One region of the Flavobacterium sp. B114r genome, then DNA from elsewhere that is predicted to be linked to it. Evidence: riboswitches for the same ligand, from Rfam matches in the RefSeq annotation. Region 1 holds a riboswitch; the other holds the start of a gene.

Evidence for each region. Region 1 has a riboswitch for S-adenosylmethionine ahead of QLQ94_RS07680 (homocysteine S-methyltransferase family protein). Riboswitches for the same ligand answer to the same signal wherever they lie in the genome.
Region 2: it holds a riboswitch for S-adenosylmethionine, as region 1 does, so the genes downstream of both, QLQ94_RS15500 (SusC/RagA family TonB-linked outer membrane protein) here and QLQ94_RS07680 (homocysteine S-methyltransferase family protein) in region 1, are expected to answer to the same signal.

The regions. Positions count from the first base shown of each region.
Region 1 covers NZ_CP124858.1:1,734,013-1,750,444, reverse strand. Annotated here, with positions in the region: gene QLQ94_RS07725 (PepSY-associated TM helix domain-containing protein) at 94-1,260, opposite strand; gene QLQ94_RS07720 (DUF4374 domain-containing protein) at 1,370-2,581, opposite strand; gene QLQ94_RS07715 (TonB-dependent receptor) at 2,650-4,998, opposite strand; partial or broken gene QLQ94_RS07710 (pyridoxal phosphate-dependent decarboxylase family protein) at 5,286-6,696, opposite strand; gene QLQ94_RS07705 (dicarboxylate/amino acid:cation symporter) at 6,807-8,030, opposite strand; gene QLQ94_RS07700 (class I SAM-dependent methyltransferase) at 8,213-8,866, opposite strand; gene metF (methylenetetrahydrofolate reductase [NAD(P)H]) at 9,110-10,066, opposite strand; gene metH (methionine synthase) at 10,166-12,841, opposite strand; gene QLQ94_RS07685 (tetratricopeptide repeat protein) at 13,312-14,244, opposite strand; gene QLQ94_RS07680 (homocysteine S-methyltransferase family protein) at 14,256-15,260, opposite strand; SAM riboswitch class I at 15,652-15,765, opposite strand; gene QLQ94_RS07675 (TfoX/Sxy family protein) at 16,105-16,432, opposite strand, start outside.
Region 2 covers NZ_CP124858.1:3,625,144-3,641,575, forward strand. Annotated here, with positions in the region: gene QLQ94_RS15460 (winged helix-turn-helix transcriptional regulator) at 15-368, shown strand; gene mgtA (magnesium-translocating P-type ATPase) at 462-3,014, shown strand; gene QLQ94_RS15470 (TolC family protein) at 3,470-4,810, shown strand; gene QLQ94_RS15475 (efflux RND transporter periplasmic adaptor subunit) at 4,821-6,098, shown strand; gene QLQ94_RS15480 (ABC transporter ATP-binding protein) at 6,193-6,954, shown strand; gene QLQ94_RS15485 (ABC transporter permease) at 6,941-8,161, shown strand; gene QLQ94_RS15490 (MgtC/SapB family protein) at 8,433-8,855, shown strand; gene QLQ94_RS15495 (BamA/TamA family outer membrane protein) at 9,136-10,212, opposite strand; SAM riboswitch class I at 10,867-10,966, shown strand; gene QLQ94_RS15500 (SusC/RagA family TonB-linked outer membrane protein) at 11,223-14,393, shown strand; gene QLQ94_RS15505 (RagB/SusD family nutrient uptake outer membrane protein) at 14,412-15,869, shown strand; gene QLQ94_RS15510 (IS4 family transposase) at 15,986-16,432, shown strand, end outside.

The DNA.
Region 1 (16,432 bases):
ACTTTTTAAACCCAAAAAAGTCTTTTGAAGAAGATTACTTCTCACAAAAGACTTTTAAACTAACTAACAATAACAAGTAAAATAGATCCCAAATTAAACTCTGGGTTTCTGCTTTTTCTTTCTGCCCCACCAGATATAAAAACCCGTAATAGGCAAACTGGCACAAATTAAACTAGCCGCAAAATAAATAATCTTTGTTGGCCATCCTCCTATCGCACCAATATGTAGGCTGTAATTAGAACGCATTAACCAATTTGAGAAACGTTCATCTCCAATATATTTATGAGACTTTGGGAGTAGCTCGAGTGTTTTAGCATCAAAGTATAAATCTCTCCAAACGCCTTTATTCATATCTGTACAGGCATAAATATCTTCTTGAGGATCATCCGGAAAATGAATGATTACGGCTTCCTTATTCTCTGTAGCAATTTCTGTTCGAACTTTTTTCCATATAAAATCAGCAGCAGCCAATTTATCTAATTGTTGCCGGGATAAAGTATCTTTTTTAACGGCAATGACTTGCTCCTTTTTCTCTTTTTCGTCTGCCCAGCCACCACTGATCCAGTACGTGCTTTCTCTTAGCCAATGAAAACTCATCAACATTCCTGTAAAAGCAATAAGCATTGCTAAGATCAGCGTATAAAATCCCATAACATTATGCAAATCATAGTTCAGACGTTTGAACTTCGCATCCCATTTTATTTTAAAACTAGTATTTCTGGTGGTTTTGTTCCACTTTTTAGGAAACCAAAGTATCAAGCCGCTTATCAATAAAAAGAAGAAAATAAAAGTTGCCCAGGCTGTAATTTGTGATCCTATATTGCGCTCCAGCCAAAGATTGCGATGCCCTTCATCCATAATATGAAAGAAATCTTCATGATCCACCATTCCGGTAATTTTGCCGTTATACGGATTTACATAAATCAACGAATCCGATTCTATATCGACCTTAATTGATTTATCTAAACCATTATACCAAACTCCATGAATTTCTTTATTGGGTAATGCTTTATGAACAGCTGCATAGATTTTTGAAGGTGGCAATAATTTATCCGGACTTTGGGCTTCGACACTTAAATACGGCGATGTCAATTCTTTGATCTCGTGTTCGAAAACCAAGACACAACCGGTAATTCCCATAATGACCACGATTATTCCTGACGCTAATCCTAGCCACAAATGCAGCCAGGCATTAATTTTACTAAAACGGGATTTTCCTTTATTAGGTGGTTTACTGGTACGACTTTTAAAAATATTCATTGTAATTGTAATTTTGGAAAGTAATGCTTTTTAGACAGGCAACAAAAATTAAAAAAAATGGCTTGGGCATTAATTAAATAATACCTCAAGCCATAAAAAATATAGTTACTTAGAAAGTAAGTTTAGCAATTGCAGGCAAGTAAAGACCTTCTTTGATAAGTGCTCCGGCTTTTGCTGTACCAGTTGCAATATCTATTTGATAAACACGAGCTTCTTTACCTGTTACAAAACTTTTGTATGCTTTTCCGTTTTCTACATACATACTTCCTAACCCAAAAAATTCATCTCCACCGTGATCAGGTAAATCTGTAACTGGTATGATTGTTTTTGCTGCCAGATCAAGAATTGCAGATTTAAAGATTGTTTGTGTACTTAAGAAACTGTAATAAGTATCTTTAGTATCAACAGAATTAGGAATATAAGAAATAAAAACTTTTTCTCCTCCTAATGGGTATGCAGCAAGAACTTTTCCTTTTAGAGTACTTGATTCAATATCAAAAAAGTAACCCGGATCAAACTTAGCATCTCCTTTTTTGATACGTAAAACTCCAGAAGAAACAGCTGTTGGCGGATAACCACCTGCGTTCGCATTAGAAGAAAAAGTATAGATGTCTCCTGACTCTGTCTGAACAATTCCTGTATTGGTATAATAAAGCCCAATTGCATTTGTTCTGGCGTCTTTTATTGTAGTTACATATTCTAAAGAAGGATATTTGTAAACTCGTACTGTAGCGTCAGATGATAAAATTTTATTTGTCCCGTCCGTAACATCCTTGATATATACCGGAACAAAAAGCTTATCTCCTGAAACCGCAGCTCCTGTTGGCCAGTATAACACTTTTTTATTTTCAGGAGATACTACAAAATCATTAAACTTACGAGCATCTATAGAAATTGTATTTGGATTGTAAATCATCAATTCATAATCAGATGAACTACCATCCCAGGTTGCTCCAATATTGATCATTTTTTTGTCATCAGTATACCCAACAGCATATGAGGATTCGAAAGCAAGTTTACCGCCCTGCACCAATTTTCCTGCGCTATTAAGATGAAATGAAACTGATCCTTCATCTTCTGTACTTAAGGCAAAAAAAGTATTATTTGCAGGAAAACAACTTCCTCCTTGCTCAATTCCCACACCTTTTGCACTGATTTCTCCGGTCATTAACTTATCTATAGAATTAAAATCTAAGATGTACTGAGTGTAATCGTCTAGCCAATATGAAGCAATATATTTAGAATTAGTTGTAGTTGGTTCTTCTTTTGTTGCATTATCATCACTGCTACAAGAAAAAGTAGTTAATGCTAATATTGCCAACGCAAAGCATTTTTGAAATTTGTTTGTAAACATCATTATATGTATTAAGGGTTATTATTAAAATTTAATTACTGAAGAAAGTATCTGAACTTAACAGAGAAAGCACGTCCTGGTTTTTGAACTTTAAAATAGTCGTACACTTTTACGTCTGTAATATTTCTGCACTCAAAAGCCAGATTGTATTTCCCATTTAAAAAAGAATAAGACACCATCGCGTTTTCTGTAAATTGTTCAGGAATTGCTCTTTTAGTTTCCAATGAACCTAATACCGGCCAGGTCAGGTAAAATGCATCTATATAATTGGCACTCACATTAAGAGAAAGCCTATCGTCTTTGTACTTGATATTTTTAAAATTAAAAGTCAAATCTGCATTTCCGTAGAAGATTGGAACGTTTGGTAACTGCGCGTCATAAAGAGCATCAGGACTATTTGTTCCTGTTTTGTACTTGTTTTTGTTCAGACTTTTTTGGTAGGTACCATTTACTTCAAAAGTCACTAAATCTTTATATCCATATCTTAAAACTCCATCAATACCTGTAATTTGTACATTTTGAAGATTTTCATAAACCGTTCTGTCTCCGTCTTGTTTTTCTCTGATAAAATCTTTTGCTTCTCTATAGATTAAACTCGTTTCTGCACTAAACTGATTCTTGTTTTTCTGAGTCAAAAATGCCAAACCTAAATTAGCATTATCACTACTTTCAGGTTTTAATCCTATATTACTGTTTACGGTCAACCCATCTCCCAACATCTCTACAGCCGACGGCAAACGATAAGCATGTTCATAAGATCCTTTTATCTGAAATTTGTCTGATAAACGATAAGCTGCTGTAGATCCGTAACCATAATTTGTCGATGAAGTAGATTGAGTTACATTATTAGCAATCATTTCAGTAGTTAAACCAAACATTTTTCCAAAAGCCGTAATCGCTAATCGATTGTCTAAACCACTAAAATTGTAGCCTAATCCTAAAATGTTTTTATTAATTGTTGGCTCGCCAAGATCAACTATTGTTAAATACTCATTCGTTGCTTTACGCTTATATCCCAAATAGGAATAATTTATTGCCAGAGAATGCTGGTCATTTAATTGGTATTTCAGGTTTGTATTTACTTGTGCATTTTCTTCATCGTAGACGTACATTGTTTTATTTCCTAATTCTCCTTTATCATTTGTTCCTGCAAATTGTCTGTAGACATAATTTCCTGTCCAGTCATAAACCCGGGAAGAAGTATCTATAGAACGACTGTTTACTAAAGCGTAAGTCGAATTAATATTTACCGATAATCCTTTTGCAAAAAGGTTGTCTTTTTTATATTTTAAAGAGGTAATAAAACTGTTACTATCTGTAAAGGCTTGTCCAACGACTTTTTGCATGGTTCTTCCTTGCTGAATATCTTTTTTGTTACCCGCCATAGCAAAACCAACAAGCAAATAATCTGCAAAACTTCTGTTCTTGAATCCTGCTTCTGCCATTATAGTTCCCGACTTATAAGCATCGTGAAAGTGTTTGTATTTTTGTTCCGGTAAAAACTTCGATGTGTTTTTATCTACAATACTCACATCTACTTTATAATCATTGTCTGAGTAATTAGCGAAAGCATTAATGTTGGCAATAAATCCGTCGCGACCAGAAAACCTCGTATTAATTGCAGCTCTGTGCGTATTAAATGAACCATAACTATATGATGCGTCGATATAACGATTCACATTTTTGTTGGTTACAATATTAACTGCACCACCAAGAGCATCTGCACCTAACTCAATAGGAATGACCCCTTTGTAAACATCGATTCTTTCAGCCATATTTACCGGAATATTATTCAGTGTAAGAGCTGAGCCATAACTATCCATTGGCACTCCATCCAGAAAAAATTTAACCTGATTTCCTGAAAATCCATTTAATGAAAAATTAAAGGCAGATCCCAATCCTCCGTATTCACGAATACGAACTCCTGTTGTTTTATTCAAAACCTGATTTAAATCGGCTGAGGTATTGTAGATTTTTTTCAGATCTACCGAAGTAATATTATAAGCCTGTTCGCGGGCTCTCTGAACTTTAGATTTTCCTGTTACAGCAACTTCACTTAAAGCGGCCATATCCTCTTCCATTGTAATATTCTGAGTAGGTTTTCCACCTTGTTTCAAAGAAACTGCTGCTGCTGTTGTTTTAAAACCAACATTGGTAATTAATAAAATGTAATCACCTGTTTCTGCACTAATCCTATATTCCCCTTTACTATTTGTTAGCGTAGCATAAGTTGTTCCTTTAAACGATACTGAAACACCTTCAGCAGGTTTGCCAAGATTTGTTAAAACAACTCCGGTTAGGTTTACTTTATTTTTTTGTGAATATCCTTGAAGCGAAGTAAAGACAATCGTGATCAAGAGTAATAATCTGCTTATTTGCATCATTTAAATTTTTGATTTGAAAATTAAATTTGCAACAAAATTAGCTACTCAGAATAGTTTTTCCTAACTATTTTTAATTATTCTAAATAAGAATATTAATTAACTTTAAAAGAGAGATATTTGTAAAAAAAATTGACAATCTTAATAAATAATTAAATTAAACTTAACATTTGCTTAATTTTTATTATTAATGAAGTTAAATCTCAATGCATCACTAAATGCAAAAAGATAAAAAAACATAAAAAAAGCCCGCTTACAGTATAAGCGGGCTTCAAAAAATTTGGTCTATTTTATATGTCTAAATCTAAAATAGTCTCTTTGAGTTCTTCTATTATAATTTTTATGTCATTTTCTGTCGTACGCCAGTTTACAAAAGAAGCCCTGATACCTTTACGATTTTGATATACAGTTGGGGTCATAAAAACTTTTCCCTTATCATTTAAACTGGTCAAAAACTGACTTACATTTTGCTGATTATGATCTCCTTTCAAAGTAAAACAAACATTATTCAGCCGAATTGGAGCCAGAAGTTCAAAATTATCCTCTTCAATAAGTTCATTTGCAAAATGTAATGCCAATGCTGCACTATCCTCGACAATATCCTGAAACCCTTCTTTTCCGTAGGCTAATAACGAAAACCAAACAGGCAAAGCTCGTAAACGACGAGAATTTTCAGGCAGTACATTTAAGTAATTAAAATTCTCTAACGGATTTCCTAAATAAGGCGCATTTGAATTTTGGAAAGTTTCTATTTGAAGATTCATATGTTTTTCCTTAATCAGATAAAAAGCACTTTCATAAGGTACATTGAGCCATTTATGACAATCGATAGTGATGCTATCTGCACCTTCCCAGCCTTCGACAAGATGTTTGAATTTGTTTGAAACAGCAGCAAATCCACCAAAAGCAGCATCAATATGCCACCAAAAAGTATATTTCTCCTTTAGTTTTGCAATGGCTTCAAAATCATCAAAATCTGCAGTATTAACCGTTCCGGCACTTGAAATCAGAATAAAAGGTTTTCCGTTTAAATTTTGAATATTATGTTCTAAATCAGCTATATCAATTGCTTCACGATTGCCTTCAATAGTTTTAATTGTTGTATAATTATTACTTCCAATACCTAACATCGACAATGTTTTTATAGAAGAAGAATGTGGTGTAGCAGTCAGGATATTTATGGTTTCAGTTATTCCGTTTTTTGCAAAATCTTTTCCTAATTGTGCTCCAAACCCATTGTCTTGCTGTTCCTAAACAAGTAAAATTTGACATTGTTGCCCCTGTTACAAAACCACCTGAAAATGTTTTTGGCAAGTCTAACAATTGTAATAATAAATTTATAGTTTCAAATTCTATCAAGGCCGAAACTCCTCCCTGAGCATGTACAGCCTGCGTATTTTGATCATATACTGTTGCCAGCCAATCGCCCACAATCGACGCTGGTGTTGAACCTCCAGTTACAAATCCTAAATATCTAGGCCCAGGAGAAGCAACTATCAAAGGCAATAATCTTTCTTTAAATTCTTCTAGAGCAGCCAAAGATCCTAAACCTAATTCGCTTAAATTTCGAGTAGGGTCAATTCTATTTTTACTTGAAGTAGGAATATTTTCAAGATTATTAAGGAAATCTAATCCTTGTTGTTTGGCCTGATTAAGTATGTTTTCAAGATCATTTAGATCATGTTGAAGTATTGAATTCATTTTAAATAAATTATATATGCTTACTTCAAACCACCTGTAGAAATTGCCCACAGATGATACAGATTAAGCGGATTAATACTGATTTTTATTGTTGAGGTATAATTAGTTTTTTACCACTTCGTTTTTTCCGAGAACCGAGAGACCATCATAGAAGAAATCACATCGCCATTAGCATTTAATAAAGTAGCAATTGGGTCAACGAGAGTTCCAAGGATCATAGCTACAGGCAAAGCTTGTTCCATTGGTAATCCGTAAACGGTAATGGCTAAAACTTCTCCAATATATCCGCCATTTGGGATTCCTCCTTCGACAATCGAAACAATTATCGTAATTCCTAATGCTAAAAGTATAGTTGAAGGTTCTGTAAAATCTTTGCCAAACATGGCAAAAAGAAACGTAATTTTTAAGATAGAAGACATGCTTGAACCGTCTTTATGCAAAGGCGCCCCTAGTGGAATAACCAAATTGCGGACATGTTTTGGGATACCCATTTTTTCAGCTGCATCGAGGTTCGCCGGAATTGTAGCAATGCTGCTGCAAGTACCTATTGCGGTTAATGAAGGCGTAATGTTATTGCTCCAGAAAACGACAAAAGCTTTTTTACCTCCTGCTAATAAAGCATACAAACTAAAAAACACAAAGAAGTAAAAAATACAAGCAACATAATAAACACCTAACGGCTTGGCGTAAACTCCAAATAATTGTGGTCCGTAATAACTAACCTGATAAGCAAAATAAGCTCCAAGGCCAATTGGTGCTAATTTCATAATCATGTTCAAAAGCTGTTTCATGACCTCATTTCCTGAATCCAGAAAACTTTTGAAAGTATTGCCTTTTTCTCCAGATTGCAAAGTTGCAAATCCAATCAAAAATGAAAAGATAATAAGTGCCAACATACTTTTTCGCGATAACAATTCATAGAAATCATTGGTCGTAAGCAATTGGGCAATTTGATCACCAACACTTCCGGATTGGATATTCTCCAACGGGATTTTAGTAATTATAATATTTTCATGAATAGGAAATAGGGAAACAGCTATAATCATTACGATTGCTGAAATAAGAAGTGTACCTAAAAAAACGGCAATCATTACAACAAACAATCTTCCTAGTTTTTCTGTTTTCTCCAAATTAGCAATTGAAGAAGTTATAGTAAAAAAGACAAGCGGAATAATTGCTGTAAAAAGTAAGTTCAGAAATATATCTCCAACAGGCTTTATAACAGCAACTTTTTCTTTAAAAACTAATCCGAAAATGCTTCCTATTATGATACCGCCTAAAAGCAATAATACACTACTATAACTTTTTAGAAAATTGATTTTTTTAACCTCCATAATTTAATCGTATTATAATTTGGAATAAAGAAACGCAAAATAAAAATCAATTAAATTACTAAAAAAAAAGAGTACTATTTTTTTTTTGCCACAGATTAAAAGGATTTCAATTCATGATTTCTACCAACATTTAGTGCCTAACTGCACAAAGAAAAGGCTTTGATCCTTGATTCGTATGATCACTACTTTTCTAAAACCAAAGTTGTAAAAGCCCTATCGACCAATTCGCCGGTTTTGCTTTTTACTTTCTCTGTGAGCGTTTCTTTGTTGATGATTTTGAAAGATGTTTTCTCAATTAAAATTTCAGCTTTTTCTGTGCTGTAAAGTTCAAATTCAAATTGAGTAAAAGGAAGTTGTTTCATAAAACTTTCTTCGGCAAAAGTGATACACAAGATTCCTTTTGGCTGTAAAACCCTGTAGATTTCCGAAAGCAATTTTTCAGGTTCCTGCCAGAAATAAATGGTGTTTACTGTAAATACTTTATTGAATAAATTTTCTTCAAACGGAATTAGATTTCCGTCATAAATCGAAAAGAAAGCTTGTTTTTGAGAAACATAATTTCTGTTGATCTGGCGTGCTTCCTGAAACATTAATTCAGACATTTCAAGTCCGTAATATTTAATGTTTTCAGCCTGTTCGAAAATGAATTCTACGTGTCCAGCGTTACCGTGACCTAATTCCAGAATTGTATTTGCTTCTTCTATATGTAGATTCTGAATCGAATGATGCGTCATGTTGATGTTGGTTTCATTCATCATGTTTGCCATTTCGATTCCCTTTTCTCCCGTTGGATGCTTGAATTGAGAAGCTATTGCTTGTAATTCTTCTTGTTTCATAAAATTTTAAATTCCAATTAATCCCGATAGCTATCGGGACCAAATTCCAAACTGTATGTCATTGCGAGGAACGAAGCAACCGCATTGATAATAAATCCCGTTATTCTCAAAGTTTTGTCATTTCGACGAAGGAGAAATCACACACGAAACTCCGTACCTAGAATCACCAATCTTTGTCGATCTTCTAGTGTGATTTCTCCTTCGTCGAAATGACAATATTGTGGAAATATCACACAAAAACTCTTAAAAAAGATGGCTCGCAATCTGACGAATATTCTCTGATTTCCCCATTGAATAATAGTGCAAAACAGGAACTCCGGCAGCTTTTAATTCTAATGATTGTTGGATTGCCCATTCGATTCCTACTTGTCTGATTTCTGCATTATTCTTGCATGAATCAACAGCATGAATTAAATCTTCTGGTAAATCAATACGGAAAATTTGAGGTAAAACCTGTAAATGCCTTTGAACCGCAATTGGCTTGATTCCTGGAATAATAGGAATTGTGATTCCCATTTCTCTGGCTTTTTCTACAAACTTGAAATATTTTGAGTTGTCGAAAAACATTTGTGTTACCACATAATCAGCTCCGGCATCTACTTTCTCTTTAAGTCTTTTTAAATCTGATTGTAATGATGGAGATTCTAAATGTTTCTCAGGATAACCTGCAACCCCAATGCAAAAATCAGCTTTGTTATCAGCATCCATGACTTCGTGAAGGTATTTTCCCTGATTCAATAAACTGATTTGTTTTACCAAATCAATCGCATAGTCATTTCCTCCAGCTTTTGGAATAAAATATTGTTCGTCTTTCATAGCGTCACCACGCAAAGCCATAATATTGTCGATTCCTAAGTAGTTACAATCTACCAAAAGATATTCAGTTTCTTCTTTGGTAAAACCTCCGCAAAGTACGTGAGGAACGGTATCTACGTTATATTTATGTTTTATAGAAGCGCAAATTCCAAGCGTTCCAGGACGCATACGAGTTAGCTTTTTGTCCAAAAGTCCGTTGCCTTTATCTATATAAATATACTCCTCGCGAGAAGTCGTTACATCAATAAACGGTGGTTTAAACTCCATCAACGGATCTATATTATCGTATAATTCCTGAATGCTTTTCCCCTTTTGAGGCGGAATAATTTCAAATGAGAATAATGTATTTCCTTTGGCGTTTTCTATATGTTGTGTTACTTTCATAGTCAGCCCCCTAACCCCCGAAGGGGGAATTCCTGAAAGGGGTCATCAGGTTTGTGTTATTTTATTCTGCCTTTCTCTTCCCCCTTCGGGGTTAGGGGGCTAATCTGCTATATTAGGGTTTAGCCATTTCATGGCTTTATCTGTTGAAATGCTTCTGCGTTTGGCGTAATCTACTACTTGATCTTCTTTTATTTTCCCAAGTCCGAAGTATTTACTTTTTGGATTCCCGAAATAATATCCTGAAACTGAAGATGCCGGCCACATTGCCATACTTTCTGTTAAGGTTACTCCAATTTCCTTGTCTACATCTAAGAGTTTCCAGATTGTTGGTTTCTCTAAGTGATCCGGACATGCGGGATAACCTGGCGCAGGACGAATTCCTTTGTAATTTTCTTCGATCAAATCTTCTGTCGAAAGTGATTCTTGAGGATCATAACCCCAGAAATCCTGACGTACTTTTTCGTGCAGATATTCCGCGAAAGCCTCAGCAAAACGATCCGCTAATGCTTTTACCATAATCGAATTGTAATCATCCAGATCTTTTTCGAATTCGGCTGCCCATTCGTCAACACCAAAACCGGTTGTAACACAAAATGCTCCTATATAATCTGTAATTCCTGAATCTTTTGGTAAGATAAAATCAGACAAAGCGATATTTGGTGCTCCTTTTGTTTTTTGTGATTGCTGACGAAGCGTTAAGAATTTCTCCAACACTTTTCCGTTTTCATCACGCAATTCGATATCGTCATCATCGATTTGATTCGCAGGGAAAATTCCGTAGATACCTTTTGCAGTTAGTTTTTTCTCTGCTAAAATCACTTTCAACATTTCCTGTGCATCTGCAAAAACCGAAGTTGCTTCTTCACCCACAACCTCATCCGTTAAGATTGCCGGATATTTCCCAAACAATTCCCATGTTCTAAAAAAGGGTGTCCAGTCGATATACGGAACCAAAACATCTAACTCTACTTCAACAATTTGTTTACCAATAAATTTTGGTTTTGTTGGCGTGTATTCAGCCCAATCCAATTGTAATTTGTTTTTACGTGCTTGTTCGATCGTCAGGAAGTTTTTATCTCTCGAACGATTCAAAAACGTTTCTCTAAACGCATCATAGTCAGCACGAATATCACTTGCATATATTTTTCGGTTATGATCTAATAGATTTCCTGCAACCGTAACGGCACGCGAAGCATCGTTTACGTGAATTACAGTTTCTCTATATTGAGGCGCAATTTTCACGGCAGTATGCGCACGCGAAGTGGTTGCTCCACCAATCATAATCGGAATTTTAATTCCTTGTTTGTCTAATTCTTTGGCCAGATACACCATTTCGTCAAGCGAAGGCGTAATTAGTCCGCTTAAACCAATAATGTCAACATTATGTTCAATAGCTGCCGCAATAATTTTTTCCGGAGGCACCATAACACCAAGATCTACAATCTCATAATTGTTACAGGCCAAAACTACCGAAACAATGTTTTTACCAATATCGTGAACGTCACCTTTTACGGTTGCCATCAATATTTTTCCATTTCCAGATTTGTCACCGGCTTGTTTGCTTGCTTCAATGTAAGGTAACAAATACGCCACGGCTTTTTTCATTACACGTGCCGATTTTACTACCTGAGGCAAGAACATTTTCCCGCTTCCGAATAAATCTCCAACGACATTCATTCCTGTCATCAAATTGATTTCGATAACTTCAATAGGTTTTACGGCAGCCAAACGCGCTTCTTCAACATCTTCTTCAATAAAAGCATCAACTCCTTTTACCAATGAATGTGTTATACGTTCCTGAACCGTTCCTAAACGCCATTCCTGAATCGCTTTTTCATCTGATTTTACTTCGCCTTTTACGTTTTCAGCAAAGTCTAATAAACGTTCTGTCGCATCATCACGTCTGTTTAAGATTACATCTTCAACGTGTTCTAATAAATCTTTTGGGATATCATCGTAAATCGAAAGCATTTCCGGATTCACGATTCCCATTGTCATTCCGTTCTGAATTGCATGGTATAAAAACACGGAGTGCATCGCTTCACGAACGTGATCGTTTCCTCTAAAAGAGAACGAAACGTTACTTACTCCACCGCTAATATGTGCATGTGGCAAGTTATCACGAACCCATTTTGTACCTCTAAAAAAATCAATCGCATTCAAACGATGTTCATCCATTCCGGTCGCAACTGGAAAAATGTTCAAATCGAAAATAATATCCTGAGGTGGAAATCCAACTTTATCGACTAATATATCATACGACCGCTGACAGATTTCAACTCTACGCTCAAAATTATCGGCCTGACCTACTTCATCAAAAGCCATGATAATAGCCGCAGCTCCGTAGCGCTTGATTAATTTTGCGTGATGAATAAAGGCTTCTTCTCCTTCTTTCAAAGAGATCGAGTTTACAACGCTTTTTCCTTGTACTACTTTTAGACCTGCTTCAATGATTTCCCATTTCGAGCTATCGATCATAATCGGCACTCTCGAAATATCCGGTTCTGATGCTATTAAATTCAGGAATTTTGTCATTGCCTGAACACCATCAAGCATTCCCTCATCCATATTAATATCGATGATTTGTGCTCCACCTTCTACTTGTTGTCTTGCAATATCAAGTGCCTCGTCATACTTCTCTTCCTTGATTAAGCGAAGGAATTTTCTTGAACCCGTAACATTCGTACGTTCTCCAATGTTTACAAAAACACTAGTTGGCGTAATAATCAACGGTTCTAATCCTGCTAATACAAGGTCTCTTCTTTTTTCTGCCATTTCTTTTTAAGTTACTGAGTTCCTAAGTTGCTTAGGTTCTGAGTTTTTCAATTCTATTTTTATAAGGTTTTAAGGCCTTTTATCTTCATTATATCTTTTTGGGCGTGTTTCGCCGCGGCGAACCGGGCTATCCGTTACAAGTCCTCGACCAATTTCGTTATCACTACATTGATCTTTGGGCTTTTCACTTCTATCCCTCACGCAATCTCGGTTTCATAAAAAAATTATGATTCTCCGAGATTTTAATTGTCTTTTTTCTTTTGCTAGCGCGAGCGTCACGCTCGTGCACATTTCAATTGTAAATTTTAAAATCTTATAATAATATCTTTCTTTGCGTGCACGAGCTAGAAGCTCGCGCTAGCAGAAGTTTTTTGGTTTCAATATATATTTCTCAAAATTCTTGGAGAAAATAAATATTGAACAAACAGTAATTAATTATATTACATTCACCTATTGGTTTAGTAATTTATTCAATTACAAATTGCTTTTACTGCTTCACTTGAAGATTTTCCTCCTAATTTTTTTCCTTTTTGAAAATCAGAACAAGCTTCCTCTTTTTTATTTAATTTTAATTTACTCAACCCTCTATTATGATAAAACTCTGCACGATCCGGACTTTGTTTAATCGCTATATCATAATAAACAATTGCATCATCGTATTTTTCTAATTTAGAAAGTGCATCTCCTTTAGCAGAATAAGGTCTTGAAAAGTCAGGTCTTAATTCACTCGCTTTACTAAAATCACTAATAGCTCCTTTATAATCTAAATTATTATATTTAATCAGCCCTCTATTATAATATGCATTGGTAAAATCTGGATTAAGTTCAATTGCTTTATCATAATCTGCTATTGATCCTGTAGCATCACTGGCATTATACTTTACAATTGCTCTGCTATAATATAAATCAGCGTCTTTATTACTAAACCCAATTGCTTTATTATAATCAGTTATCGCCCCACCGTAATCATTAAACTCAGCTTTGGCTGAAGCTCTTTCAGAATAATACATATCAGGAAAATTGGTTAAATCATCATTATTTAATTGTATAGCTTTATTTAAATCATTTATTGCTTCTTTATAATTCTTTAGAAATTTATTTGCTATTCCTCTATTAAAATATGCATTTATATATTTGGAATTAAGTTCAATTGCCTTATTATAATCAACAATAGCTTCTTTATATTGCTCTTTTTTCGCTTTTATAATACCAATCCCACAATATGCTCTTGAATAATTCGGATTAATTTCTATTGCTTTATTATATTCAATAAGAGCATTTACATAGTCCTCTCTTTCGTAGCTTTCCTTTCCTTTTTCAAAATGTATCTCTGCAGTTTGCGCATAAAATTTCTCAGTTGCAGCAAAAGAAAAGAAGACTAATAGAAATAGAAATACTCTCATAGTTATAATTATTATTCAAATACCGGCGCCACACGTGGCTTATAATCCTTCGCAACTTCAGCAATTAATCGAATATGATCCGGAGTTGTTCCGCAACAACCACCTATAATGTTGATTAAATTATCATCTAAATATTCTTTAATGAAAGCCTGAGTTTGTTCCGGGGTTTCATCATATTGTCCGAATGCGTTTGGTAAACCTGCATTTGGGTGTGCCGAAACATTAAAACTAGTATGTTGTGCCAATGTTTTTAAGTATGGTTTCAATAAATCGGCTCCAAGAGCACAATTGAATCCTACGCTTAATAACGGAATATGCGATACTGAAATCAAAAACGCTTCTACCGTTTGCCCGGAAAGTGTTCTTCCTGAAGCATCTGTAATCGTTCCTGAAACCATGATTGGAATATCAATATTTCGGTCGTCTTTTACTTCTTCAATTGCAAAAAGTGCTGCTTTGGCATTTAAAGTATCAAAGATGGTTTCTACCAATAGTAAATCGCAACCACCATCCATTAAAGCTTCTACTTGTTGTTTGTAAGCAATTCGCAAATCATCAAACGTTACGGCTCTATAACCCGGATCGTTTACATCCGGGGACATACTTGCGGTTCTGTTTGTTGGCCCAATTGATCCCGCAACGAAACGTGGTTTGTTTGGGTTTTTGGCTGTAAATTCATCAGCTACTTCACGGGCAAGTTTAGCCGATTCGTAGTTTAATTCGTAAACGTACTCTTCAAGGAAATAATCGGCCATACCAATTGTGGTTCCTGAGAATGTGTTGGTTTCTACGATGTCTGCACCCGCTTCGTAATAAGCGGCGTGGACATCGCGAATGGCTTGTGGTTGTGTTATGGATAGTAAATCGTTGTTTCCTTTTAACGGATGCGGAAAATCTTTGAAACGCTCTCCACGAAAATCTTCTTCGGAGAAATTATAGCGCTGCAACATGGTTCCCATTGCTCCGTCAAGGATTAGGATATTTTTTTTAATTGCTTCCTGAATTGTTATTGCCATGACTTTCATCTTTTAGCTACTAAGACGCTAAGGCGCTGAGATGCTAAGTTTTTTATTTAATTATAATCTTTATCTTGAATATATAATACCTAACAGGTTTTTGAAACCTGTTAGGATACGCTGTTTTTATTCACATTAATTCCAAGAATTCACTATTGATGACTATCTAGCCCCGATTACTTCACTTAATTTCTATTTTCATAGGAGTTCACTGAACTCCGTTTGAAGTGGAAATCCTTTTGCTTTTTTCTTTAAAAAGCAAAAGATTGCAACGAAAATCGGGAACGATTGACAGAAAAAATGCGTCAATGATTCGCTCATGATACTGAATTCAGTAAAATAATATTGTATGGTTGTCAGGAAGTGTTTTGAGAAATACTTTTATGTATTTGTGTTATCTATCTTTGATACTAAGAATAGTATAAAGTAGAATGTAGCACCTTCTTTATGATAAAGGGTTGCTAAGGTTTCATTGGGTCTTTCCCTCCGCCTTTCGTGATAACTTTCAATAAATTTAAGAACAGTGCAAAGTAAAGACATAGACTCAACAATTGCAAGTGTTTTTTAAAGTTTCTAAGGTGCTAAGATTGTGAGGTTCTAAGTTTTTTTTTAAGTGGCTAAAGTTCTAAGATTTTAAGGTGCTGAGTTTACTACTTTAGGTGTATTAAGCTCTGGAAGAATGTAATATTTCTAGCTTTAGATTCTTCATTCAACCAAAGCTACCGCGATATGTTATTGTCGTATCAATATATCACCCCGATGGGGTTTATTTCCATAAATATCGTTAATTCTATAAATATTACATCCCGCCGGGATTTATTTATATTATAAACAATTTCGGTTGTTACTTTTTCTTACTTGCTTTTGCAATGGGATTAAACTCTAAACAAATCTGTAGCCAAAACTCTAAATCCGGATTTCTCTGCCAGCCATTTTCTGTGACAAAAATATAGTTTTTCATTGGCCTTTCGGCATTTGGCATTGGTATAATATCATCTCTTTCTAAAGCATCTTGGTAAGCTTTATCATCGATTCTGCAGAGTAAAAGATTTTCTCCTGTTTGTTTGTCAAGTCGAGTTCCGCAGCATAATTTTTTATCTACCATGAAAACAAGGCCACCAAACATTTTCTTTTCGAAAAAGTCAGCTTCTTTGTGCTGGAGAAATGTTCTT
Region 2 (16,432 bases), 1.9 Mb from region 1:
AAAAGAGATAAAAGATGTATCAGCGAAAAATACCAATTGATTATAATTGCGGACTCAATGTAGCTATGGAAGTAGTAGGTTCTAAATGGAAATTTTGTTTACTGGATGAAATTTCAAAAGGGACAAAACGCCCCAAAGACCTTGTTAACGCTGTAAATGGAATTACAAAACGAGTATTGCAAAATCAATTAAAAGAACTGGAATTTCACGGACTTTTAGGAAAAACAATCTATACAGAAATTCCTTTGCGGGTAGAATATTTTCTAACAGCATCCGGAGAATCTCTTATGCCCTTGATTGTCGCTATTGATAAATGGGGATTAGAATTTGCACCTCAGTTAAAAAAGATTTTAGAAACAGAAGATTAAAAGATTAAATCCCTTCGAATAGCAGAGCTTATTATTTTTAAATAGTAGTAAGTTATTGATTACCTTTATATAAAACATATAATAAAACGTTTTATGGAAAGTAATTCTGACTCCGAAAATAGTTTTTGGAATTTAAGTATTGATGATGCTTATCGTAAGTTAGCAGCAAACTCAAAAGGACTGGATGATACAGAAGTTGCCCGAAGATTAAAGCAATACGGTCCCAATACCTTAAAAAATAATGCAAATACCTCCATGTTTATTCTGTTTCTTTCGCAGTTTAAAAGTCCAATTACCATTCTGCTTATTGTTGCAGCCATTTTATCAGCAGGTTTAGGAGATATTTCAGATACAGTAATTATTCTCTGTATCATAATATTAAGCAGTCTTCTTGGTTTTTGGCAGGAAAAAGGAGCAGCCAATGCAGTAAAAGAATTATTGAAAATGGTTACCTTAAAATGTCGGGTAATCAGAAACGGAACTTCAAAAGAAATTGCTGTCGAAGAAGTTGTTCCCGGAGACATTGTTACTTTATCAGCCGGAGATATTATTCCCGGTGATTGTCTTTTATTAGATTCCAAAGAATTATTTGTTGATGAAGCCGCTTTTACCGGAGAAACCTTTCCTGTAGAAAAGGAGAGTGGCGATCCGCTTCCGGCAAATACAGTACTTTCTAAAAGAAGCAATACCTTGTTTATGGGATCCAGTGTCATAAGCGGAAAAGCAACAGCACTTGTAATGGCAACCGGAAAACAAACAGAATTCGGTAAAATATCCACTACACTTCAGTCAAAAGCACCCGAAACAGATTTTGAACTCGGAATTCGCAAGTTTGGCTATTTGTTGATGGAAGTAACATTAGTTCTGGTCATTATTATTTTTGGTGTCAATGTATTTCTTAATAAACCTATTCTTGATTCCTTCTTATTTTCTCTCGCACTTGCTGTAGGTTTGACACCACAATTACTTCCCGCTATCATCAGTGTCAATCTTTCGACAGGAGCAAAAAGAATGGCAAAATTACAGGTTATTGTAAAACGTCTTTCTTCTATAGAAAACATTGGCAGCATGAACATTCTTTGTTCAGATAAAACAGGTACAATTACCGCAGGAAAAGTAAACTTAAAAGATACATTAGACATCAACGGAAACCATAATGATAAAGTATTAGAATATGCCTGGCTAAATGCTTCCCTTCAGCAAGGGTTTAAAAATCCTATAGACGAGGCCATAGTTTTGGCTTATAAAGAAACAGCGAAAACTTTTACGGTACAATCAGAGATCCCGTATGATTTTATCCGAAAACGTCTTACCATAGTAGTCAAAGGAGAAAAAGAAAATCTGGCGATTACCAAAGGCGCTTTGAACTCTATAGTATCAATTTGCAGTCAGGCTGAATTGGCCGAAGGAAAATTATCCAATATTGCAGATTCTAAAGCATCAATCCAGGCGCAATATGAAAAATTAAGCGAAGCCGGTTTTAGAACTTTAGGTGTCGCATACAAACCCGTTAAAGATGCAGGTGATTTTAATCGCGACGACGAAAAAGATATGATTTTCTTAGGATTCATCACATTATTTGATCCTCCAAAACCAAATGTCGAAGCGATAATCAACAAACTGAATACACTAGGCGTAAAGCTTAAAATTATTACAGGAGATAATGCCCTGGTAGCAAAAAGCCTGGCGTTGCAGGTAGGGATTAAAGATCCAAAAATAGTAACTGGTGCCGAATTGCAAAAAATGACCAAAGCCGCATTAATGCATCAGGCGATTCATACCGATATTTTTGCAGAAGTAGAACCCAACCAAAAAGAACGTATTATTTCGATCCTGAAAAGCGGAGGTAATGTAGTAGGTTTTATGGGGGACGGGATCAATGATGCTCCGGCGCTGCATACCGCAGATGTGGGTATATCTGTAGATACAGCAGTAGATGTGGCCAAAGAAGCCGCAGATATTGTATTGCTAAGCCAGGATCTTGATGTTTTGACAAATGGTATCGTCGAAGGCCGAAAAACGTTTACCAACACCATGAAATATATTTTTATGGCAACAAGCGCCAATTTCGGAAATATGTTCAGTATGGCAGGAGCTTCGTTATTTCTTCCTTTTTTACCATTATTACCCAAACAAATTCTATTGACAAATTTGTTGACTGATTTTCCTGAAATGGCAATCGCAACAGATCGTGTCGATGATCTTAATATACAAGAACCGCAACGTTGGGATATTTCTTTTATCAGAAAATTTATGGTTGTTTTTGGATTATTAAGTTCTGTATTTGATTTTCTGATGTTTGGTGTTTTATTGTTTATTTTTCATGCCAAAGAAAAAGAATTTCAGACCGCATGGTTTATAGAATCAGTAATTTCAGCAACCTTAATCGTACTTGTTGTTAGAACCAGATTACCATTTTTTAAGAGCTTGCCCGGTAAATATTTGTCAATCGCAACAGCAATAATTGTATTGTTTGTTCTGGCATTGCCTTTTACACCATTTGCAGGATGGTTTGATTTTGTAAAATTACCCTTTATGCTTTATGTGTGGATGTTCTTATTAATAGCAACCTATATCGTATCTGCCGAGCTTGTAAAGCATAAGTTCTATAAAGTAATGATGAAAAAACATCGAAAACATCGATAAAGATTTTTGTGTCCTGACAGGTTTCCAAAACCTGTTAGGTATCCCATATCAAATTAACCAAATTTTATTACATTAGATTATCCCAACAGGTTTCCAAAACCTGTTAGGTATTCGTATATCGCAGTCTCAACGTTTAACTGATATTAAGTAATTAATAAGGGCCAATTTTCTTAGTATTTTAAAAATCGATTCAATACCTGACAGGTTTTGGAAACCTGTTAGGATCACCGGGTTTTATGAAATAATTTATCTTTTATTTATGATTAAAATAAGGTTTGCTTCGGTAAAAGCGTTAAAATAATCGTTATATTTGATATACTTATTCGTTTTAGCTACCATTACTATGAATAACGTATCAAATCCCCTTTATACAAATCCACAATACGCATAAAGCATTTTTTGTTGTCTAATACTCACGTTACAATTTATTTTTTTAATTTAAATTAAATTCAGGTATGAGATCATTTATGATAAATACTTTAATGGTGGTTTTTATTGTTCATTCAGTTTATGTTTCTGCACAAACGATTGAACAAAATAAGCTGCCAACAGTATGGAGTCTTGAACAATGTATTGCCTATTCAAAAGAGCAAAACATTCAAATTAACACATTGCGTTTAACAACAAAATCTACAGAACAGGATTTATTGTTATCAAAAGCCGCTAAATTCCCTAATCTTCTTGGGAGTGCGTCGCAAACATTTACTAATGCCAAAAATGCAGATGTAGTTGTGGGTGGTTTTCAGACACAAGCAAGTTTTGCAGGTAATTATGCTTTAAATTCCTCGATGGTTTTATACAACGGAGGGTATCTGAATAATGACATAAAACAGAAAGAACTTTTTATTAAATCAGCACAATTTAATGCCGAAGCTGCTGAGAATGATGTTACGGTGTTGATCACACAATCGTACTTAACCATTCTTTTAGCCAAAGAAAACAGTGTTTATTTGAGTGAGATTTTAGAAACTTCTAAAGCACAGCTCAAATTAGGAGAATTAAAATACAACGCCGGAAGTATTGCCAAAAAAGATTTTGTTTTATTAAAAGCACAAGTCGCAACAGACAATTATAATCTGATTGCTTCTCAGAACACCGAGCGCCAGAATATTTTGACCTTAAAACAGTTACTACAGCTGCCGTCAGGATATAATTTGAATATTCAGAAACCGGGAACTTTAGAAACTACTTTACCGGTTGTAAATTTAGAAGATGCTCAAAAAATAGCTTTAGAACAAAGACCGGAAATAAAAAGCAGTCAATTAGAAAAAGAAGCTGCTGATCTGGAATTACGAAAAGCAAAAGCAGGTTTTTTACCTACACTTGCAGCAAGCGGAACTCTGGCATCAGGATATTCGGATAATCAGAACACGCCATATCCTACACAGATCGACAATAATTTTTACCAGCGTTTGGGGCTTTCACTGACCATTCCGGTATTTAATAACCGAATAGCCAAAACCGGTGTCGAAAAATCGAAGATCGCAATTGATCAGTCCAAACTCGATCTTACCAATACACAAACCATACTTTCTCAAAAAGTAGAGCAAGCGTATATAAATGTATTGAATGCGCAATCTCAGTTTACGGCTGCTGAAGAGCAACTCGATGCGAACACAGAAAATTACCGAATCGCAAACGAACAATTAAGGTTAGGCGGAATCAGTACTGTAGATTATCTGCTGGAAAAGAATCTGTACATTCAGGCATTTCAAAATTTTATACAATCGAAATACAATGCGATCGTGAGTTTAAAAATATACGATTTCTTTAAAGGAGATCCAATCAAACTATAAAAAGAGCAAAATGAAAAAAAATAAATTAATAATCATTATCATCATTGGGTTGTTAGTTATAGGAGGTATAGGATACTTTATTTTTCATAAAGAGGGTAATAAAGTAGAATTGGTTACCGAAAACCCTCATTATGGAGATATCGCGACCAGTGTAACAGCCACAGGAAAAATTCAGCCCGTAGATACTGTCGCAGTAGGAACACAAGTTTCAGGTACAATACAAAAGGTATTTGTAGATTTTAATTCCGTTGTAAAAAAAGGGCAATTATTAGCCCAGATAGATCAATCATTATTGATGGCACAAGTAGAGCAAATTGCAGCCAATTTACAATTATCAAAAAATAACCTGAGGTACCAGCAATCTAATTTCAACAGACAGAGTGAATTATACAAAGCAGGAGGAATCAGCAGAGCCGATTATGAAACAGCAAGAAACCTATATGAAGTGGCAAAAGACAATGTAAACAGCGTTGCCGCACAATTAAAATCAGTACAAAAAAGCCTTTCGTTTACCAATATTTTTTCGCCAATAGACGGTACTGTTTTATCGCGAAAAGTAAGCGAAGGACAAACTGTAGCAGCAAGTTTAAATACGCCAACATTATTTAGTATCGCCAAAGATTTAACCAAGATGCAGGTTCAGGCATCTGTAGATGAAGCTGACGTTGGAAACGTAAAGGTGGGAGAAAATGCAAGTTTTACCGTAGATGCCTTTCCGGATGATGTGTTTAAAGGGACCGTGATCGAAGTGCGTTTGCAACCCACGATTTCATCAAATGTTGTGACGTATACCACTATTATCAACGCTCCAAATGATGATTTAAAGCTCAAACCCGGAATGACGGCCAATATCATTATTTACACCAATGTAGTAAAAAACACCTTGCTGATTTCTGCAAAAGCAGTGGCATTTCAGCCTGATTCTACTTTAGGAAAGCAATTTAAAATCAGAAAATTGTCTTTAGGAAATGATAAAGGAAAACACAAAGGAAACCATAACGGTGGGAATGGAAATAAATATGGAAGTAACTCACAATCCAATAATAAAGCTCCGGATACTATCGATCATAAAAAGGCGATTGTCTGGAAAAGGGTAGGAGATTCTATAATTCCCAAACATATCAGAATAGGATTGGATGATGACATCAATGTGCAGGTTATTAAAGGAATAACAGCACAAGATGAAATTGTTACCGGAGTCAATTCCTTAAAACAATCCAAAAGCACCAAAGCAACAGAATCAAGTCCGTTTATGCCAAAACGTGGTGGAGGCGGCGGAAAAAGATAAATTATAATAGATTTTTATTTATAAAATCTATGTTTCTATGTGTTAAAATAATTATGCCCAAAGTATTAAATACATTGAGAAAAAATAAATTGTAATGGGAAAAAAGATTCTTGAAATACAAGACCTGAAAAGAGAATTCACGATGGGATCTGAAACCGTCAGAGCACTAAAAGGGATTTCTTTTGATGTTATGGAAGGCGAATTCCTGACCATTATGGGAAGTAGCGGTTCCGGAAAAACGACTTTGCTTAATATTTTAGGCTGTTTGGATAAACCATCAGACGGGAATTATTTATTAGACGGAGTCAACGTTAAATCATTATCTAAAAATGAATTGGCGGCACTACGTAATACCAAGATTGGTTTTATTTTTCAATCGTATAATCTTTTGGCGCGTACCTCTGCAATAGAAAATGTAGAACTGCCTTTACTGTATAATCCCAGTGTTTCTACAAAAGAAAGACGAGAAAAAGCCATTCATGCCTTAGAAGCCGTCAAGTTAGCAGATCGTCTGGATCACTTTCCCAATCAGCTTTCCGGAGGACAGCAACAGCGGGTAGCAATTGCGCGAGCATTAGTAAACGATCCGGTTATGATCCTTGCCGATGAAGCTACGGGAAACCTGGATACCAGAACTTCTTATGAAATCATGGCGTTGATCCAGGAATTGAATACACAGGGAAAAACAATCATTTTTGTAACCCATGAACCTGATATCGCTGCTTTTAGCAATAGAACTGTGACACTGAGAGACGGAAGAATAATGAAAGATTTTAATAACCAAAGCATAAAATCTGCCAAACAAATGCTCGCAGATTTTCATGTAGATGAAGATTATAAATATGAAAATAGCTAATCTTTTTCTCATCGCCTTAAAGGCTTTACGCCGTAATAAGCTTCGTGCATTACTAACCATGCTCGGAATCATTATTGGTGTAGCATCTGTAATTGCAATGGTTGCCATAGGTCAGGGTTCTAAAAAAAGCATTCAGGATCAACTATCAAGTATGGGATCTAATATGATCACCATTCGTCCAAACAGTAATGTTACTGCCGGAGCGCGTCTGGATATTTCGAGCGTACAAACGCTGACACTTAGTGATGTAGAAGCCCTGAAAAAAGAATCGGTACATCTTAATGCGATTTCTCCTGCCGTTTCCAGTAAAGGGCAAGCGATTAATGGTGCTTTGAACTGGCCAACAAGTATGCAGGGCGTAAGTGTTGATTACCTCAAAATTAGAGATTGGCCACTAAAAGAAGGGATCGCTTTTCGAGAATCAGATGTGCATACGGCAAATAAAGTGTGTTTGATTGGTCAGACCGTAGTCGATAATATTTTTCCGTATGGCGTAGATCCAATCGGGCAGATTATTAGGTTTAATAAAATTCCGTTTAGGATTATTGGGGTTTTAGAATCAAAAGGAGAAAATGCGTTTGGACAAGATCAGGATGATATCATTATTGCTCCTTACAGCACCGTACAAAAAAGGATAACCAACTCAATTTATCTTCAAAACATTTATGCCTCGACAGTCGATGAAAGTCAGACACAACTGGCAACAGATGAAATTGAGCAAATTATGCGCACAGCACATCGATTGAAAGCAAAAGATGAAGACGATTTCTCCGTACGAACACAAGCCGAATTAATCAATACTTTTAGTTCTACCAGTCAGTTATTGACCGTATTGTTAACCGCTATTTCAGGAATTTCGCTATTGATTGGCGGAATCGGCATTATGAATATTATGTATGTTTCGGTTACAGAACGAACCAAAGAAATAGGATTGCGTATGTCGATAGGCGCAAACGGAAGAGATATTTTATTGCAATTTTTAGTCGAAGCCATATTAATCAGCCTTACCGGAGGATTAATCGGGATTGTATTAGGAATAGTAGCTTCTGAGTTAATACAATTCTTTTTGCATTGGCCTACTTTGATTTCAGAATCTTCGGTGATACTATCTTTTCTGGTTTGTGCGATAACCGGTATTTTCTTTGGATATTATCCGGCATTAAAAGCATCCAAACTAGATCCAATTGAAGCTTTGCATTTTGAATAATGCTGAAAATTCTTATATTTGTTGTTTTGAATAAGCTCATTGAGAGTAAAGAAATAACACATAAAAACATAGATTTTTTTCTATTTTGAATAAAGATCAAAATAAGCAAATATTTGCTTCACATTGCTATGTGGTAATATTGAAAGTGAAACGGTCTTTTACAGGATTCTAAAAGCTATGTTTCTATGTGTTAAAATGATTACCAACAACAATTTGTATTTCTTTATTAAAAAAAGGGAATAAGAATATTTAATAATATAAAACAATAATTTTGAGTACAACAGAATTTTTTACCCGACTTATAATCGCTTTATTCGCAGGCTTAATTATAGGTTTTGAGAGACAATGGCATCATAAAGAAGCCGGATTAAAAACCAATATGCTGGTAGCAACAGGAGCAGCTACTTTTGTATTATTGTCTATAAAAGTTGCCGCAACAGAACCCAATATAGATGTTACACGTATTACGGCCCAAGTAGTTATGGGAGTTGGTTTTCTGGGAGCGGGAGTTATTTTTAGAGAAGGACCCAATGTACACGGCCTAAATTCTGCCGCCACAATATGGTGCAGTGCCGCAATTGGCTGTATTGCTGCATCAGGTTATTTTATTGAAGCTTTGATTTGTACTTTTTTAGTAACAACTGTGAATACTGTTTTAGAACCTGTAGATAAATGGTTGAGAAATAGGAAGTAGAGAATGGAGAATAGAATAAAGATTATAGAATAAAGATTATAGAATAAAGATTATAGAATAAAGATTATAGAATAAAGATTATAGAATAAAGAGGAAAGAATAAAGAGGAAAGAATAAAGAGGATAGAATAAAGATTATAGAATAAAGAGGATAGTTTTATCTGGTAGGTGTTTTGTTACCAATATGTAAATCCTGAGGGATTATCTCTTATTGGTAATGTTTACGGAAGCACTTTTTAAGACAAACAAGTATTTGGTAAAATTTTTAAAATTATTTCCCCTTAAAAAGCTTCTCCAATACGGAAATAAAGTCCCCAATCTCCTTTTCCTACTGCGGCATCTAATCCTATATTGAATTTTTCGGTTTTAAAAGCCCTGTAGCGATATCCTACACCAGCTCCGGGATATAAACCCCAGTTAAAACTTGATGTGTCAGAACCGTAAATTGTCGCTACTCCTGCAAATCCAACCAATCCCATTTTTTTATTAAAATTATATCGGTATTCGCCTTGTATCGCCATAAGTCCGTCGCCACGATATTTCCCTTCAGAATATCCCCTGATATCTTCATTACCAATCGTAACCTGTTGTTCGAAAGCAATATTTCCTAAGCCAAATTTACCTGAAAATCTTGCGGCCAGTACATCTGTTCCGTGTCGCATTGGGAAATACGTATTGTACTCAGAAAGAATTTTATTGGCATTCACATCATTGCCAAACCATTCCGGATACGTAAGCCATCGCAGCTTTATTTTATCACCTTTGGTAGGATAATAAACAGCATCACGGGTATCATACATCAAATTAAATTGCAGGCCATTTGTGTGAGTCACAGAAGAGGGTTTTATGTCATCTTCATATTTTGTGTCATAATGCGCATACGCATAACCAATACCGGCGTATAAGGATTTTATAACCTTACGCTGCAGGATAAAGTTTACCATCGACGCTTTAGTTCCATAATCGTAAAAATCAGGTACGTCGATATCATCTACATAAAATTGTGCGTTTTGATTGCCTGTTGCGAAAAAAAGTTGTGCCCTCCAGCTATCTTCCTTAATGTACCATTTATTAAAAGAGGCAATAAAATAAGATTTGTTGGTACTATAAACGGCAGAAATACCGGATAACGATTTAGGCGAAATTGTATCTGCTTTGTTCACCTTGTACATCATCATTGGGATCGCACCAAACATAAATTCCAGAGTTCTGTTGTAATTAAGGTAAGGCATTATATTGAAATCAATATTTTTGACCTTTGGTTTAGGTGTCGTTGCTGTGCTATCAGCCAATTTTGTTTGAGACCATGCCAGAGAACAGCATAAGAATAGAAATATAAAAAATGAATTTTTCTGCATTGTGGATTTATTTTTAAGTTATGCATTATAAACCGGTAAATGTATTCTCAGAATGTATGTCAAAAAATAATACTGCTATGGTAAATTTTTTTAATGTATTGCTTTTACGCGATGCATTTTTTTAGGGTATGCCTTAAAAAAGTAAATAAAAAACAGGATTTCTTTCGCTTTCTCTATTTGTATAATTACATTTTGTAGTACTTAAAGAAAAAAAAAAATTTGTTAATATGACAAAAGGGTAGAAGTGCATAACAAGAAAAGCAGTTTTTAATATCGTTTTATTTCTTCTTTAGACGACTTTTAGATATGGCTTTATTAAGAAATAACGTGGTATTACCGGATGAAATTATTAGCGAAAAGTAAATTTTTGTAATCTTTTTTTTGCTTTGAATTCAGCTTTTAAAAATTAAATAAAAAAATATATAAAGCTACAAAAGTATGTATCTGTAAAAAAAAATAACGTATTGTAGTGTTGTAATGTTTTGATTTTGTGTGTTTTATTTGTTTTTTAAGAGCATTTATTTTTAACTGTATAAAGGGAGATTGCAACTAATTTTACTGCTTATTAAGTTCTGTTTTCTAAAAAATAAATTTAAACTCTACTAATTATATAGAATTTATATATATATTTGCAGAGTAGAAAAAATCTACGTGAACTTATCCAGAAAGACTGAGGGATTAGGCCCGATGATGTCTTAGCAACCTGTTACTCAATAAGGTGCTAAATCCTTCCGCTGCGGTGGACAGATAAGAAAGATTTCTTTAGAAAATCTGAGTAAGATCATTATTATTAAAGTCATTTATTTTTTAGAATGAAAACGCAACTAATATTACACGCCCAATCAGAACAACCTGAATTTTCGAAAGAGGAGAACCATGTCCACGTTTTCCGAATGCAATACACTTAGCTTTTAATTAACCAATCTCCTGTTTTTTATCAATAAAATGATAGGCCATTCTAAGAGTGGTCCGGGAATTTCTATGTCCAATTTTTAATTAACCCAACCAAAATGAAAAAAATCTTACTCAGCTTAATTTTTTTGTTTAGCATACTTCCCAGTGTGTTACACGCACAGGACCGAACGATCAGTGGTACCGTCAGAGGTTCTGATACCGGAGAACCGTTACCCGGAGTTACAATCATTGCCACAGAAAGTGGTAAATCTACTATTAGTGACGGAAACGGAAAATTTTCTCTTTCGATAACGCCACAAGACAATACAGTTTCTATCAATTATGTTGGTTATGAAACACTCGAAAAAAGAGCCGGTTCATCCTTTAGCAACATTCGGCTTAATCCCTCTAATACTGCTTTAAAAGAAGTTTTAGTCGTAGGTTACGGAACTCAAAGTAAAAAAGAATTTACAGGATCAGCCGCAAGAATAACCTCGAAAACAATTAAGGACATTCCCGTGCAAAGTTTTGAGCAGGCACTTATTGGTAAAGCTTCCGGAGTAAATGTTTCTACGCCAAGTGGGGTATTAAACGATCCTCCGGTAATTAGAATTCGAGGGGTAAATTCAATTTCGTTAAGTACTTCTCCATTAATTGTTATTGACGGGATACCGGTTAATTCCGGTGATGTTTCTACAACAAATTCAGTAGCCAATAATCCGTTATCCGATATTAATCCATCAGATATTGAATCGATAGATATTTTGAAAGATGCAGCGTCTACCTCAATTTATGGCTCACGTGCAGCTGGTGGAGTAATCTTAGTAACTACTAAAAAAGGAAAAGCAGGAAAAGCTAAAGTAAATTATGATGCCTGGGTAGGGATTACAAGAGCCACCAGATTACCTGACCTTTTAAACAATACACAATACGAAGACATTAAAAATGAAGCCGTACTGAATAGCAAAATATTAAGCGGAAATGAAAATAATCCTGCTGTAGCCTCAGCACTTTTCTTTCCGTCTTTCAACGCAGATGGTACACGTGTCAATACAAAATGGAAGGATCAGGTATATCGCGACGCGGTTTCTCAAAATCATAACCTAAGTATTTCCGGCGGAACAGACAAAACAAGGTATTTTTTCTCTACCAATTATTCTAAACAGGAAGGAATTACAAAAGATAATGAGTTCGAAAGAAAAGGAGCAAGGTTTAATATCGATCACGATGTAAACAGCTGGTTGAAACTGGGAGGAAATCTATCGTATAACAATACTTTCAATCAGGCTCAAAATACAGGATCATTAAGCAGCAGCGGTTTGTTATTGATTGGTGCAGCACGTCTTGCATTGGTATTGCCTCCAAACGTTGCAGCTTATAATGCTGATGGTTCTTATAATTTAAGTTCGACAGGAACTGCAAGTTCGGGAAATAACTTATTTACCAATACATTATGGCATCCCGGCGCCTTGTTTGAAAACAGTAAATATACCAGTTCAAACGATCATATGGTAGGGAATATTCATGCTACGATTACCTTTTTCGACGGATTTAAATTCGACAGTAATTACGGAATCGACAGATTAAGAGCCGAGAATATTACCTATTTAAGTCCTAATCTTGGATCTTCTGCATTTTCTACAGGTGGTTCTGCAACTAATATTGCTGCACTAAGAAACAATTACAATTTTACCAACAGTTTTACTTTCGACAGGCGTTTTGGAGCCAAACATCACATTGCAGCATTGGCAGGATATGATGTTCAGAAATATGAAAACTCTTCGTGGGGAGCCAATCAAACCAACGTTTCTGATCCTTTCTTTGAATACTATCAGGGAACATGGGGAACAATCAGGTCTTCCGGAAACAGCTTGTCAGAAAGACTTTTTCTTTCCTCTTTTTTTAGATTATCGTATGATTATGGTGGAAAATATTTCATTACAGGAAATTTCAGAAAAGACGGAAATTCAGCTTTAGGTTTAAATAATAAATACGGAAATTTTGGAGGTATCTCTGCCGGATGGTCCATAAGTGAAGAATCTTTTTTTAAAGACAGTCAAATTACAGATTATGTAAGTTCACTTAAACTAAAAGGAAGCTGGGGAAGAGTAGGTAACGGAAACCTTTCATCAGCGTATGCTTCACAAAATCTTTACGGCGCATCCATTTATGGATCAGCATCGACCTGGGCAATTTCTCAGGCAGGAAATGAGAATCTGGGTTGGGAAACCAGCGATCAGACCAACATTGGACTTGAAGCAGGATTTTTTAAAGACAGATTGCAATTTACCGCTGATTATTTCAATAATAATGTAAACGGATTGATCTTAAGTACTCCTCAATCACCTTCAAAAGGAATTCCCGGAGACGCCATTCTTTCTAACGTTGGATCAATGTACAACAGAGGAATCGAACTTGGACTTACCGCGACAATTGCAAATACGGAAGATTTTCAATGGAAAGCGTCCTTCAATTACACACACGTAAAGAATGAAGTTACAGCACTTGCCGAAGGAAACACAGACATTATTGGTTACACGCAGGTAACTACAGAAGCCAATAATATTACCAGAGTAGGATATTCTGCCGGAAGTCTTTACGGAGCAGTAAGCGGAGGCGTAAATCCGGACAACGGGCGCAGAATTTTCATCAATAAAAATGGAGAAAAAGTACAATACAGTGCCGCAGTGCCATCAGGGCAAAGCAACTGGACGTATTTAGACGGAAGAACTGCGGCGGCCATTACAGTTGCAGATTATCAAGTTTTGGGTAATGCATTACCGGTTTGGTACGGAGGTTTAACAAATGTATTTCAATACAAAGCATTTGACTTTACGGTTGGTTTCACGTATTCAGGAGGTAATAAAGTAATGAATAATACCAGAGGAACACTTTTAGACCAGCGTTTTTACAACAACTCTACGGATGTTCTGAACCGTTGGACAACTCCGGGGCAGGTAACTGATATTCCTAAATTAGTTTATAACGACGTTATTTCGAATGGTTCAAGTGGTTTTGCAATTTCTGAGAATGCCGAAAAAGCAGATTTCTTAAGATTACAGCAATTGGCGGTTGGTTTTTCACTTCCCAAAAAAATCCTTGAAAAAGCACAATTATCTTCTATCAGGGTTTATGCGCAGGCAACCAATCTTTTCCTGATTACTTCTTATACGGGATCAGATCCGGAAACCTCCTCAAACGGAGCATCAACAACTTCTATGGGAGTCGAGAAAAATTCTGTAGGGCAGGGAAGAACGTTCACATTTGGTCTTAACGTCGGGTTTTAATCATTAATAAAAAACAAAATGAAAACATATTTTAAATTATATAAAAAACTAGTTGTTGCCTTATTACTGCTTTCAGGGATTGCTTTTACTTCTTGTGAAAATAACGAAGACCTGAACATAGCACCGGAAACAACCGTTTCTGATAAGGATATTTTTAAAACTCCGGCAAGAATTGAAGGTTTGGTAAACGGAATTTATAAAGCTTTTAAAGGCGCCAGTTTATACGGAGGACGTTTCCTTTTGTATCAGGATCAGCGCGGAGAAGATTTTATCAATATTACAGCCAACAACTTTACAGGATACGAAAGCTGGAATAACTCATACAGTTCAGGTTCAAATGATATTAATAACCTTTGGGGATCAGCTTATTCAGCAATTAATAATGCTAATATTTTGATTGAAGGACTGGCGATAAACCAAGGTGTAATTACAGAAGAAAAAGCAAAGCAATACATTGGCGAGGCCAAATTGGTTCGTGCGCTTTCTTATTACAGTCTGATCATCAGCTACGGACAGCCTTATAATAAAGATGCCGGAGCCTCAAAAGGAGTTCCGCTTCGTTTAAAAGCAGAAACAGGAGCAGCCAATAATAATCTCGCAAGAAGTTCTGTTGCAGAAATTTACAAGCAGATATTGAAAGACTTAGATGAAGCTGAAGCTGCATTGCCGCAAAGTTATGCAACGGCAGATCTTAATACCACCAGAGCACACGTAAGTACCGCAATTGCCCTAAAAACAAGAGTATATCTGACCATGAACAACTGGACAAAAGTAATTGAAGAAGCTGTAAAATTAGCCCCTCAGGCACAAGCACCATTTTCTACTACTGCAAGTGATGTAAAACACACTTTACAGCCGGATATTACGGTTTTATTTTCTTCGAATTATGCAACGGTCGAATCTATTTTCAGTATTCCGATGAGTTCTTTAGATTCCTATACAGGGCAATCTTCCATCGCTTACATCTACAATACCAATTTAGAGTATTATCTAAATCCAACAGGTATTTTGGGAGATGCGCAATGGAGAACAACTGATAAACGCCGCGACTTAACCAGAACAGTTTCAGGAAAACAATATTTTAAAAAGTACGCAAAACCATCGCCATTCCTGGATTATATTCCAGTAATTAGATATTCTGAAGTATTATTGAATTACGCCGAAGCTGCTGCAAAAACCGGAAACCTGGCCCTTTCGGCTAATCTCCTTAAAGGGGTTCACCAGCGTTCAGATGCTTCGTATGCTTTTGCTCCCACAGTACTTTCAGATCCAAACCAGTTAATTGATGCCATCTTGAAAGAACGAAGAATCGAATTATTGGGAGAAGGTTTCCGTGGACCGGATTTGCTAAGAAATCTGCAGACACTTCCTGCCAAAGGCGACAGTAAATTACAAACTCCCGCAGTAACACCTTCTGATGCTAATTATATATTTCCGCCGGCAAATACAGAGTTGGCAACCAATAAATTATATTAAAAAAATCATTCATAATAATCAACCGTGGGCTTTGTCAAAGTTCAAAACCAAGAGTGTAAGGAACTTTTGTAAAAAACTATTATTTTTATTTTCTGTATTTATAAATCTATCAGAAAATGCAAATCAGAACAGAAGTAAAAGAAATATTAAATTATATTTCAGAAGATCAACTTGATTTTTTTGCTCAGCAAACTATGGTTGACTGGAATGCTAAAAAACTAAAAGGCAAGGAATTATTTAAACTTTGTGTTTTTGGAGTCTTAAATGAAAATAGAGCCAGCTCTAGAGTATTTGAGAATTTTTATGAGAATCATTTTTTTTGTAAATATGCTCAAATTCCCAAAGATAAAAGTGTAAGTCACAGCAGTATTGCAGAGAGAATAGGAAAAATAAACGTTGAGTATTTCGAAAAACTTTATCAGCACACCGTTACTGTTTTTCAGGATAAACTCAATGATAAAGATAAGATCAAATTAAGTTTGTATGATTCCACAATTACAAGCTTATCTGCTTCTTTGTTAAGTTTCGGGATGCGAAATGGGCAGAAAAACAAAAAAGGAGAA